DNA from 2 places in the Virgibacillus sp. 6R genome. Region 2 is predicted to be linked to the other one. Evidence: a T-box and tRNA genes for the amino acid it is inferred to sense, from the RefSeq annotation. Region 2 holds a T-box; the other holds one or more tRNA genes.
The links. A T-box is a leader RNA that pairs with one kind of tRNA and senses whether it is charged. The one in region 2 lies ahead of leuS (leucine--tRNA ligase), so its partner is inferred to be a tRNA-Leu.

Region 1 (4,415 bases), 1.9 Mb from region 2:
ATTCCGGCTTCATGCAGGCGAGTTGCAGCCTGCAATCCGAACTGAGAATGGTTTTATGGGATTTGCTTGGCCTCGCGGCTTCGCTGCCCTTTGTTCCATCCATTGTAGCACGTGTGTAGCCCAGGTCATAAGGGGCATGATGATTTGACGTCATCCCCACCTTCCTCCGGTTTGTCACCGGCAGTCACCTTAGAGTGCCCAACTAAATGCTGGCAACTAAGATCAAGGGTTGCGCTCGTTGCGGGACTTAACCCAACATCTCACGACACGAGCTGACGACAACCATGCACCACCTGTCACTCTGTCCCCGAAGGGAACTCCCTATCTCTAGGGGCGTCAGAGGATGTCAAGACCTGGTAAGGTTCTTCGCGTTGCTTCGAATTAAACCACATGCTCCACCGCTTGTGCGGGTCCCCGTCAATTCTTTTGAGTTTCAGCCTTGCGGCCGTACTCCCCAGGCGGAGTGCTTAATGCGTTAACTTCAGCACTAAGGGGCGGAAACCCCCTAACACCTAGCACTCATCGTTTACGGCGTGGACTACCAGGGTATCTAATCCTGTTCGCTACCCACGCTTTCGCACCTCAGCGTCAGTTACAGACCAGAGAGTCGCCTTCGCCACTGGTGTTCCTCCACATCTCTACGCATTTCACCGCTACACGTGGAATTCCACTCTCCTCTTCTGTACTCAAGTCCCCCAGTTTCCAATGGCCCTCCACGGTTAAGCCGTGGGCTTTCACATCAGACTTAAAGGACCGCCTGCGCGCGCTTTACGCCCAATAATTCCGGACAACGCTTGCCCCCTACGTATTACCGCGGCTGCTGGCACGTAGTTAGCCGGGGCTTTCTGGTTAGGTACCGTCAAGGTGCCAACCTATTCGAATGGCACTTGTTCTTCCCTAACAACAGAGTTTTACGATCCGAAAACCTTCATCACTCACGCGGCGTTGCTCCGTCAGACTTTCGTCCATTGCGGAAGATTCCCTACTGCTGCCTCCCGTAGGAGTCTGGGCCGTGTCTCAGTCCCAGTGTGGCCGATCACCCTCTCAGGTCGGCTACGCATCGTCGCCTTGGTGAGCTTTTATCTCACCAACTAGCTAATGCGCCGCGGGCCCATCTGTAAGTGACAGCATATGCCGCCTTTCAACATCTCGTCATGCGACGATATGTATCATCCGGTATTAGCCCCGGTTTCCCGGAGTTATCCCAGTCTTACAGGTAGGTTGCCCACGTGTTACTCACCCGTCCGCCGCTCGTTCCACAAGCGTCACCCCCGAAGGAGATCTGCTTGCTTCCCGCGCTCGACTTGCATGTATTAGGCACGCCGCCAGCGTTCGTCCTGAGCCAAGATCAAACTCTCCATAAAAGTTTGTGATGATGAACACCGTTCTTCATCATTCTTAGCTTCTTCCGAGATTGCTCTCGGTCGATTTTTTAAAAGAAAAACAGAGATTGCTTTTCTTGACATACTGGTTGTTTTGTTCAGTTTTCAAAGAGCAAATTTGTTTTGGTGGAGCCTAGCGGGATCGAACCGCTGACCTCCTGCGTGCAAGGCAGGCGCTCTCCCAGCTGAGCTAAGGCCCCGTATATAAACTGGTCGGGAAGACAGGATTTGAACCTGCGACCCCATGGTCCCAAACCATGTGCTCTACCAAGCTGAGCTACTTCCCGTATGATGGCGCGCCCGAGAGGAGTCGAACCCCTAACCTTTTGATCCGTAGTCAAACGCTCTATCCAATTGAGCTACGGGCGCATATGGTGCCGAGGGCCGGACTCGAACCGGCACGGTAGAAACCTACCGCAGGATTTTAAGTCCTGTGCGTCTGCCAATTCCGCCACCCCGGCTTGGCTTGGAGCGGAAGACGGGATTCGAACCCGCGACCCCCACCTTGGCAAGGTGGTGTTCTACCACTGAACTACTTCCGCATAAAGACCAAACTCTTATTTTATGGTGCGGGTGGAGGGAGTTGAACCCCCACGTCCGAAGACACTAGATCCTAAGTCTAGCGCGTCTGCCAATTCCGCCACACCCGCAAAAAAAACGAATGGTGAGCCATGGAGGATTCGAACCTCCGACCCTCTGATTAAAAGTCAGATGCTCTACCGACTGAGCTAATGGCTCGTATATTTTTTCATTCAAGATTTGCGCTATTACGTTAAATGGTGCCGGCCAGAGGACTTGAACCCCCAACCTACTGATTACAAGTCAGTTGCTCTACCAATTGAGCTAGGCCGGCAATGGTGGAGGATGCAGGGCTCGAACCTGCGACCCCTTGCTTGTAAGGCAAGTGCTCTCCCAGCTGAGCTAATCCTCCAACGCACGCAACGATAATTCGTTACGAACATCAATGAATAAATAATGTATTGCCTGGCGGCGTCCTACTCTTGCAGGGGCAAAGCCCCAACTACCATCGGCGCTGGAGAGCTTAACTTCTGTGTTCGGCATGGGAACAGGTGTGACCTCTCCGCCATTACTACCAGGCAAAGTTGCTATTTGTTATGTTGTGCTAAAAAATAGGCACAAATCTTATTATAAGCGTTTTTGAGAAAAAATCAAGATTTTTGTTGAAAAAAATCGATTCCTGATTTATACCTCGAAAACTAAATAAGAGATCATCCAACGATTCATCTTCCAAAATGGTTAGTTAAGTCCTCGATCGATTAGTATCCGTCAGCTACACGTGTCACCACGCTTCCACCTCGGACCTATCAACCTCATCATCTCTGAGGGATCTTACTCACTTTTAGTGATGGGAAGTCTCATCTTGAGGGGGGCTTCATGCTTAGATGCTTTCAGCACTTATCCCTGCCACACGTAGCTACCCAGCTATGCTCCTGGCGGAACAACTGGTACACCAGCGGTGTGTCCATCCCGGTCCTCTCGTACTAAGGACAGCTCCTCTCAAACCTCCTGCGCCCACGACGGATAGGGACCGAACTGTCTCACGACGTTCTGAACCCAGCTCGCGTACCGCTTTAATGGGCGAACAGCCCAACCCTTGGGACCGACTACAGCCCCAGGATGCGATGAGCCGACATCGAGGTGCCAAACCTCCCCGTCGATGTGAACTCTTGGGGGAGATAAGCCTGTTATCCCCGGGGTAGCTTTTATCCGTTGAGCGATGGCCCTTCCATGCGGAACCACCGGATCACTAAGCCCGACTTTCGTCCCTGCTCGACTTGTAGGTCTCGCAGTCAAGCTCCCTTCTGCCTTTACACTCTGCGAATGATTTCCAACCATTCTGAGGGAACCTTTGGGCGCCTCCGTTACCTTTTGGGAGGCGACCGCCCCAGTCAAACTGCCCGCCTGACACTGTCTCCGGACCGGATCACGGCCCTGGGTTAGAAGGTTCGTACAGCCAGGGTGGTATCCCACGGTTGCCTCCACGTAAGCTAGCGCTCACGCTTCGATGGCTCCCACCTATCCTGTACAAGCTGTACCAACATTCAATATCAGGCTACAGTAAAGCTCCACGGGGTCTTTCCGTCCTGTCGCGGGTAATGCGCATCTTCACGCATAGTATAATTTCACCGGGTCTCTCGTTGAGACAGTGCCCAAGTCGTTGCACCTTTCGTGCGGGTCGGAACTTACCCGACAAGGAATTTCGCTACCTTAGGACCGTTATAGTTACGGCCGCCGTTTACTGGGGCTTCGGTTCTACGCTTCGTGCCGAAGCACTAACGTTTCCCCTTAACCTTCCAGCACCGGGCAGGTGTCAGCCCCTATACTTCGCCTTTCGGCTTCGCAGAGACCTGTGTTTTTGCTAAACAGTCGCTTGGGCCTATTCACTGCGGCTCCTCCTTAAAGGAGCACCCCTTCTCCCGAAGTTACGGGGTCATTTTGCCGAGTTCCTTAACGAGAGTTCTCCCGCTCACCTTAGGATTCTCTCCTCGCCTACCTGTGTCGGTTTGCGGTACGGGCACCTATGAACTTACTAGAGGCTTTTCTTGGCAGTGTGAAATCCGGAACTTCGGTACTCTATTTCCCTCCCCGTCACAGCTTGAAATTATCGGACGGATTTGCCTATCCGACTTTCTCACTGCTTGGGCGCACACATCCATCCGTGCGCATTCCTTATCCTACTGCGTCCCCCCATCGTTCAAACGTTCATGAGGTGGTACAGGAATATCTACCTGTTGTCCATCGCCTACGCCTTTCGGCCTCGGCTTAGGTCCCGACTAACCCTGAGAGGACGAGCCTTCCTCAGGAAACCTTAGGCATTCGGTGAAAGAGATTCTCACTCTTTTTTCGCTACTCATACCGGCATTCTCACTTCAAAGCGCTCCACCAGTCCTCACGATCTGACTTCACTGCACTTTGAACGCTCTCCTACCATTGTTCGTAGAACAATCCGCAGCTTCGGTGATACGTTTAGCCCCGGTACATTTTCGGCGCAGAGTCACTCGACCAGTGAGC
Region 2 (4,415 bases):
ATTTCTTTGACAATTGTATCAATCGTTTCCTGATCTAACTGTTTTAAACCTTCTAAAGCCTCTTCAGCTTGAGAAACTAACTGATCAATTCTGGTAGCAACTTGCTCTTCTTTTCCTCTTGTTTTATCAGTCATAATAGGACTCCTCCTTAGTTTGTGAAATACTGAGCAATCTTTTTACACCTTCATTATATAACGTGTTTTTATAAATTTCCACACCTTTTGTGAAATACTGAGCATACTTTTTAGTTTGTAATCGCTGTACTATAACAAGCAAACGTTTCCATTATTGGTTTAATAGGATTATGTATTTTTTGTGAACAGACGATGCTTTTACCTTACTTCTATGATTTAATAAGACTTTCGTGGATAGAATTATCGAGAATTGCTCAAGTCCTAAGTGATTACGAAACATACCTAAGAACTTCACTTTGGGGAGTTATGGGGGTTAGCAGCATAATAAATTCCCAATTCGTTTAAGGTCATCCATTTGGTCATAGACAATCTAGCGGGGATGAAAGAAAAGCCACACTGATTGGTGTTCATTTACAGTGTATACAATAATGCTGTTTGGAGTGCTATATGCTAAAAGATTTGAAAAAGACTATAACTTTGTTAGGTGAAATGCGCCCTTGCTCAATGATGGATGCTGCTTGAAGAAAACAAAGTAATTATGCAGCTAATATATAGGAAGAAAATAGTTAAGTCAGTATATTTTTTTATAAATGGAGCAGGAAATTTATCCCGCATATAAGCTGTTGTAAGACTCTTACTTAACAGGAGTTGAATAATCTGTACTGTAACAAGTCTAAGTGGGAGGTAACAAGTACCTATGCTCTATTTCTTAAACGCCTTTAAGTCATTCCATTATGGTGCTAACAATCCGTGGAGGAGGAATGAAAACCCTCACTAATTGAAGATTTACTTTATTGTTTTGAATGTTTACATACGCCCCCCCGTTTCACAAGCAGAGGCAGAGAACTTTTTAGAGTAGTGTGTAAAAAAATATGGGATGCTTGGAGTCGTGCTTAGTAGAAGTTGTTGTAACTGGCAATAAGATCTCCTCCACTTCCATGCTAAGAAGTGAAACCTAGGGAGGTAAGTGGAGGATCCAACTGCAGGTTAAATGAACGTTTCTGTTTATAGACCTTTAGGTTAGATAACCTTGTGGTACTAACTAATCTTTAAAGAAGGATAAAAGAAAACCCTGATTGTAGATACGCTTTATGTACTGCTTGTTTTGTTTTAATGATGTAGCAGCTATAAACTTAATATCTTCGTTTTCTTTTTTCAATTGCAATAATGAAGGGCGGATTATTTTTTTGATTAATAAATCGATATTGTAATACATGATAGGAACGTTGGCTTAACTGCATTACATGTTTTAATACAGCTTCCTTTTCTTCTTGTCCTCCTTGATGACCATAATAGACAACGATAACAATTAGGCCGTTTGTTTTTAAATAATGTAAAATCGTGTTGATGGCGGAAATGGTTGAAGCAGCGTTTGTTATGATGGATTTGTCGCTTTTAGGTAAATAGCCAAGATTAAATACAGCTCCACCAATTAACATTTCTTTCGTAGGTAAGTATTTTTCTAAGTTTTCATGGCTATCATGAATGACAGATACATTCGTTTTTTGATGATCTTCTATTAGCTGTTTGGTTGTTTGGATTGCTTGTGCTTGAATATCAAATGCCAGGACATGACCGTTTGCGCCAACAACGTTGCTTAAAAACAATGTGTCCTTTCCATTTCCGCAGGTAGCATCAATAACCGTTTCATCCTTTTCGATCGTTGATTCTAGTAAATAATGGGCATAGTGTAAAATTCCGTGCAACATGATTATCTCCTTTTATTGACTTATTCATTGTTATTTTATCAGATTGAGTCATACGTTGTCTTGACAAAGCGATACGAATTCATTACAATTCGATATAATAGGATAGGATAATGACAATGCCGAGGAATAGTAATAAATCCCTTCAGGTATAGAGAGGCAGTGATTGGTGGAAACTGTCCCTGAATATTTATGAACTCGCCTTGAGCCGTTGCAGAAGCGAATTTTTATGTAGTTTCTGACGTATGTCCACGTTACGGATTTTAAGCGAATGCAGATCATGCATTAAATTGGGTGGTACCGCGGGAAATAGCATCTCGTCCCTTCTATAACTAAGGAGGGATAGAGATGCTTTTTTTGATGACGTAATGATTTTGAGTTCTGTGCAGAATATAGCGGATAAATTTGAATGACAGGCACGAAGCCTTACTACGTCCCAAACATATTTCTGCTTGAATAATAATACTTGGCAATCGCTTGAACTAATGTCTGAATTGCCTAAGTTGAAGATAAAGGGAGGAAAATACATGAGTTTCCATCATCAGCAAATAGAAAAGAAATGGCAAACGTATTGGCTGAAGAATAAAACATTTAAAACGGATACGTTTTCCGAAAAAGAAAAAATATATGCACTAGATATGTTCCCGTATCCATCGGGATCAGGTTTGCATGTAGGTCATCCAGAAGGGTATACAGCTACTGATATTATTTCCAGAATGAAACGAATGCAAGGCTATGAAGTATTGCACCCAATGGGGTGGGATGCATTTGGTCTTCCAGCTGAACAGTATGCCATTGATACAGGCAATAGTCCAGCGGAATTTACGAAGAAGAATATAGCTGTTTTTAAGCGTCAAATCCAAGCACTAGGGTTTTCTTACGACTGGGACCGTGAAATCAACACAACAGATCCTGACTATTATAAGTGGACACAGTGGATTTTTATAAAATTGTATGAACGTGGTCTAGCATACATGGATGAAGTTCCAGTTAATTGGTGCCCTGCTTTAGGAACGGTATTAGCAAATGAAGAGGTTATCGATGGAAAAAGCGAACGAGGAGGCCATCCCGTGATCCGCAAGCCGATGAAGCAATGGATGTTGCGAATAACTGCATATGCGGATCGACTGTTAGAGGATTTGGAAGAATTGGATTGGCCTGAGAGCTTAAAAGATATGCAACGTAATTGGATTGGCAGATCTGAAGGTGCTGAGGTTCGGTTTGAAATTGCTTCCTTTAATGAGGAATTTACAGTGTTTACAACTAGACCCGATACATTGTTTGGAGCCACATACGCCGTTTTCGCTCCAGAACACCCTTTAGTGAAGAAAATTGTAACAGAGGAACAAAGAGAAGCTGTCGATAATTACATCCATGCAATTGAAACGAAGTCTGATTTAGAACGCACAGAATTATCAAAGGAAAAAACAGGCGTATTCACAGGTGCATATGCGATTAATCCTGTAAATGGTAACAAGATGCCAATCTGGATTGCTGATTATGTGTTAATGAGTTACGGTTCAGGAGCAATTATGGCGGTTCCGGCACATGATGAAAGGGACTATGAATTTGCTACAAAGTTTGAACTTCCGATTGTTGAAGTAGTTGCAGGCGGAGATATTTCAAAAGAAGCTTATACTGGTGATGGTGAACATATTAATTCTGAATTTTTGAATGGTCTAGGTAAAGATGCAGCCATTTCTAAAATAATTGACTGGTTGGAGGAGCATGAAAAAGGTACAAAAAAAATAACGTACCGCCTTCGTGACTGGTTGTTCGCTAGACAGCGCTATTGGGGAGAACCAATTCCGGTTATCCACTGGGAAGATGGTTCGATGACAACTGTGCCTGAAGAAGAATTGCCATTAGAATTACCAAAAATGGATAACATTAAGCCTTCGGGTACTGGAGAATCACCTTTAGCTAATTGTACAGAGTGGGTAAATGTCGTAGACCCTAAAACTGGTATGAAAGGAAGAAGAGAAACAAATACAATGCCACAATGGGCAGGAAGTTGCTGGTATTTCTTGCGCTATATTGATCCGAAAAATGGTGACCAGTTGGCTGATCCGGATGCTCTAAAGCGATGGTTACCAGTTGATTTATATATTGGCGGGGCTGAGCATGCTGTTCTTCATCTACTATATGCACGCTTCTGGCATAAGTTTTTATATGATATAGGTGCCGTACCAACCAAAGAACCGTTCATGAAGTTATTTAACCAAGGAATGATTCTTGGAGAAGGCAATGAAAAAATGAGTAAGTCAAAAGGGAATGTTGTAAATCCCGACGATGTACTAGAGTCTCATGGTGCAGATACATTGCGGCTTTATGAAATGTTTATGGGGCCTTTAGACGCCTCTGTTGCCTGGTCGGAAAATGGACTTGATGGCTCACGTCGTTTCCTTGATCGTGTGTGGCGACTTATTGTTGATGAAAATGGTCAACTTTCTCATAAAATTGTGGAAGAAAATGACGGTAGGCTAGAAAAAACGTATCATGAAACGGTGAAAAAAGTGACCGAGGATTTTGATAATCTACATTTTAATACAGCTATTTCACAAATGATGGTATT

Region 1: it has a tRNA-Leu gene. The T-box ahead of leuS (leucine--tRNA ligase) is inferred to sense a tRNA for this amino acid. The anticodon was not compared.

What each region holds. Positions count from the first base shown of each region.
Region 1 covers NZ_CP017762.1:2,518,129-2,522,543, reverse strand. Annotated here, with positions in the region: rRNA gene BKP57_RS11385 (16S ribosomal RNA) at 1-1,364, opposite strand, end outside; tRNA gene BKP57_RS11380 (tRNA-Ala) at 1,507-1,582, opposite strand; tRNA gene BKP57_RS11375 (tRNA-Pro) at 1,593-1,669, opposite strand; tRNA gene BKP57_RS11370 (tRNA-Arg) at 1,675-1,751, opposite strand; tRNA gene BKP57_RS11365 (tRNA-Leu) at 1,755-1,843, opposite strand; tRNA gene BKP57_RS11360 (tRNA-Gly) at 1,850-1,924, opposite strand; tRNA gene BKP57_RS11355 (tRNA-Leu) at 1,948-2,032, opposite strand; tRNA gene BKP57_RS11350 (tRNA-Lys) at 2,045-2,120, opposite strand; tRNA gene BKP57_RS11345 (tRNA-Thr) at 2,160-2,235, opposite strand; tRNA gene BKP57_RS11340 (tRNA-Val) at 2,238-2,313, opposite strand; rRNA gene rrf (5S ribosomal RNA) at 2,365-2,480, opposite strand; rRNA gene BKP57_RS11330 (23S ribosomal RNA) at 2,640-4,415, opposite strand, start outside.
Region 2 covers NZ_CP017762.1:618,299-622,713, reverse strand. Annotated here, with positions in the region: gene adhE (bifunctional acetaldehyde-CoA/alcohol dehydrogenase) at 1-134, opposite strand, end outside; gene BKP57_RS02960 (tRNA 5-(aminomethyl)-2-thiouridylate-methyltransferase MnmM) at 1,268-1,843, opposite strand; T-box leader at 1,951-2,168, shown strand; gene leuS (leucine--tRNA ligase) at 2,368-4,415, shown strand, end outside.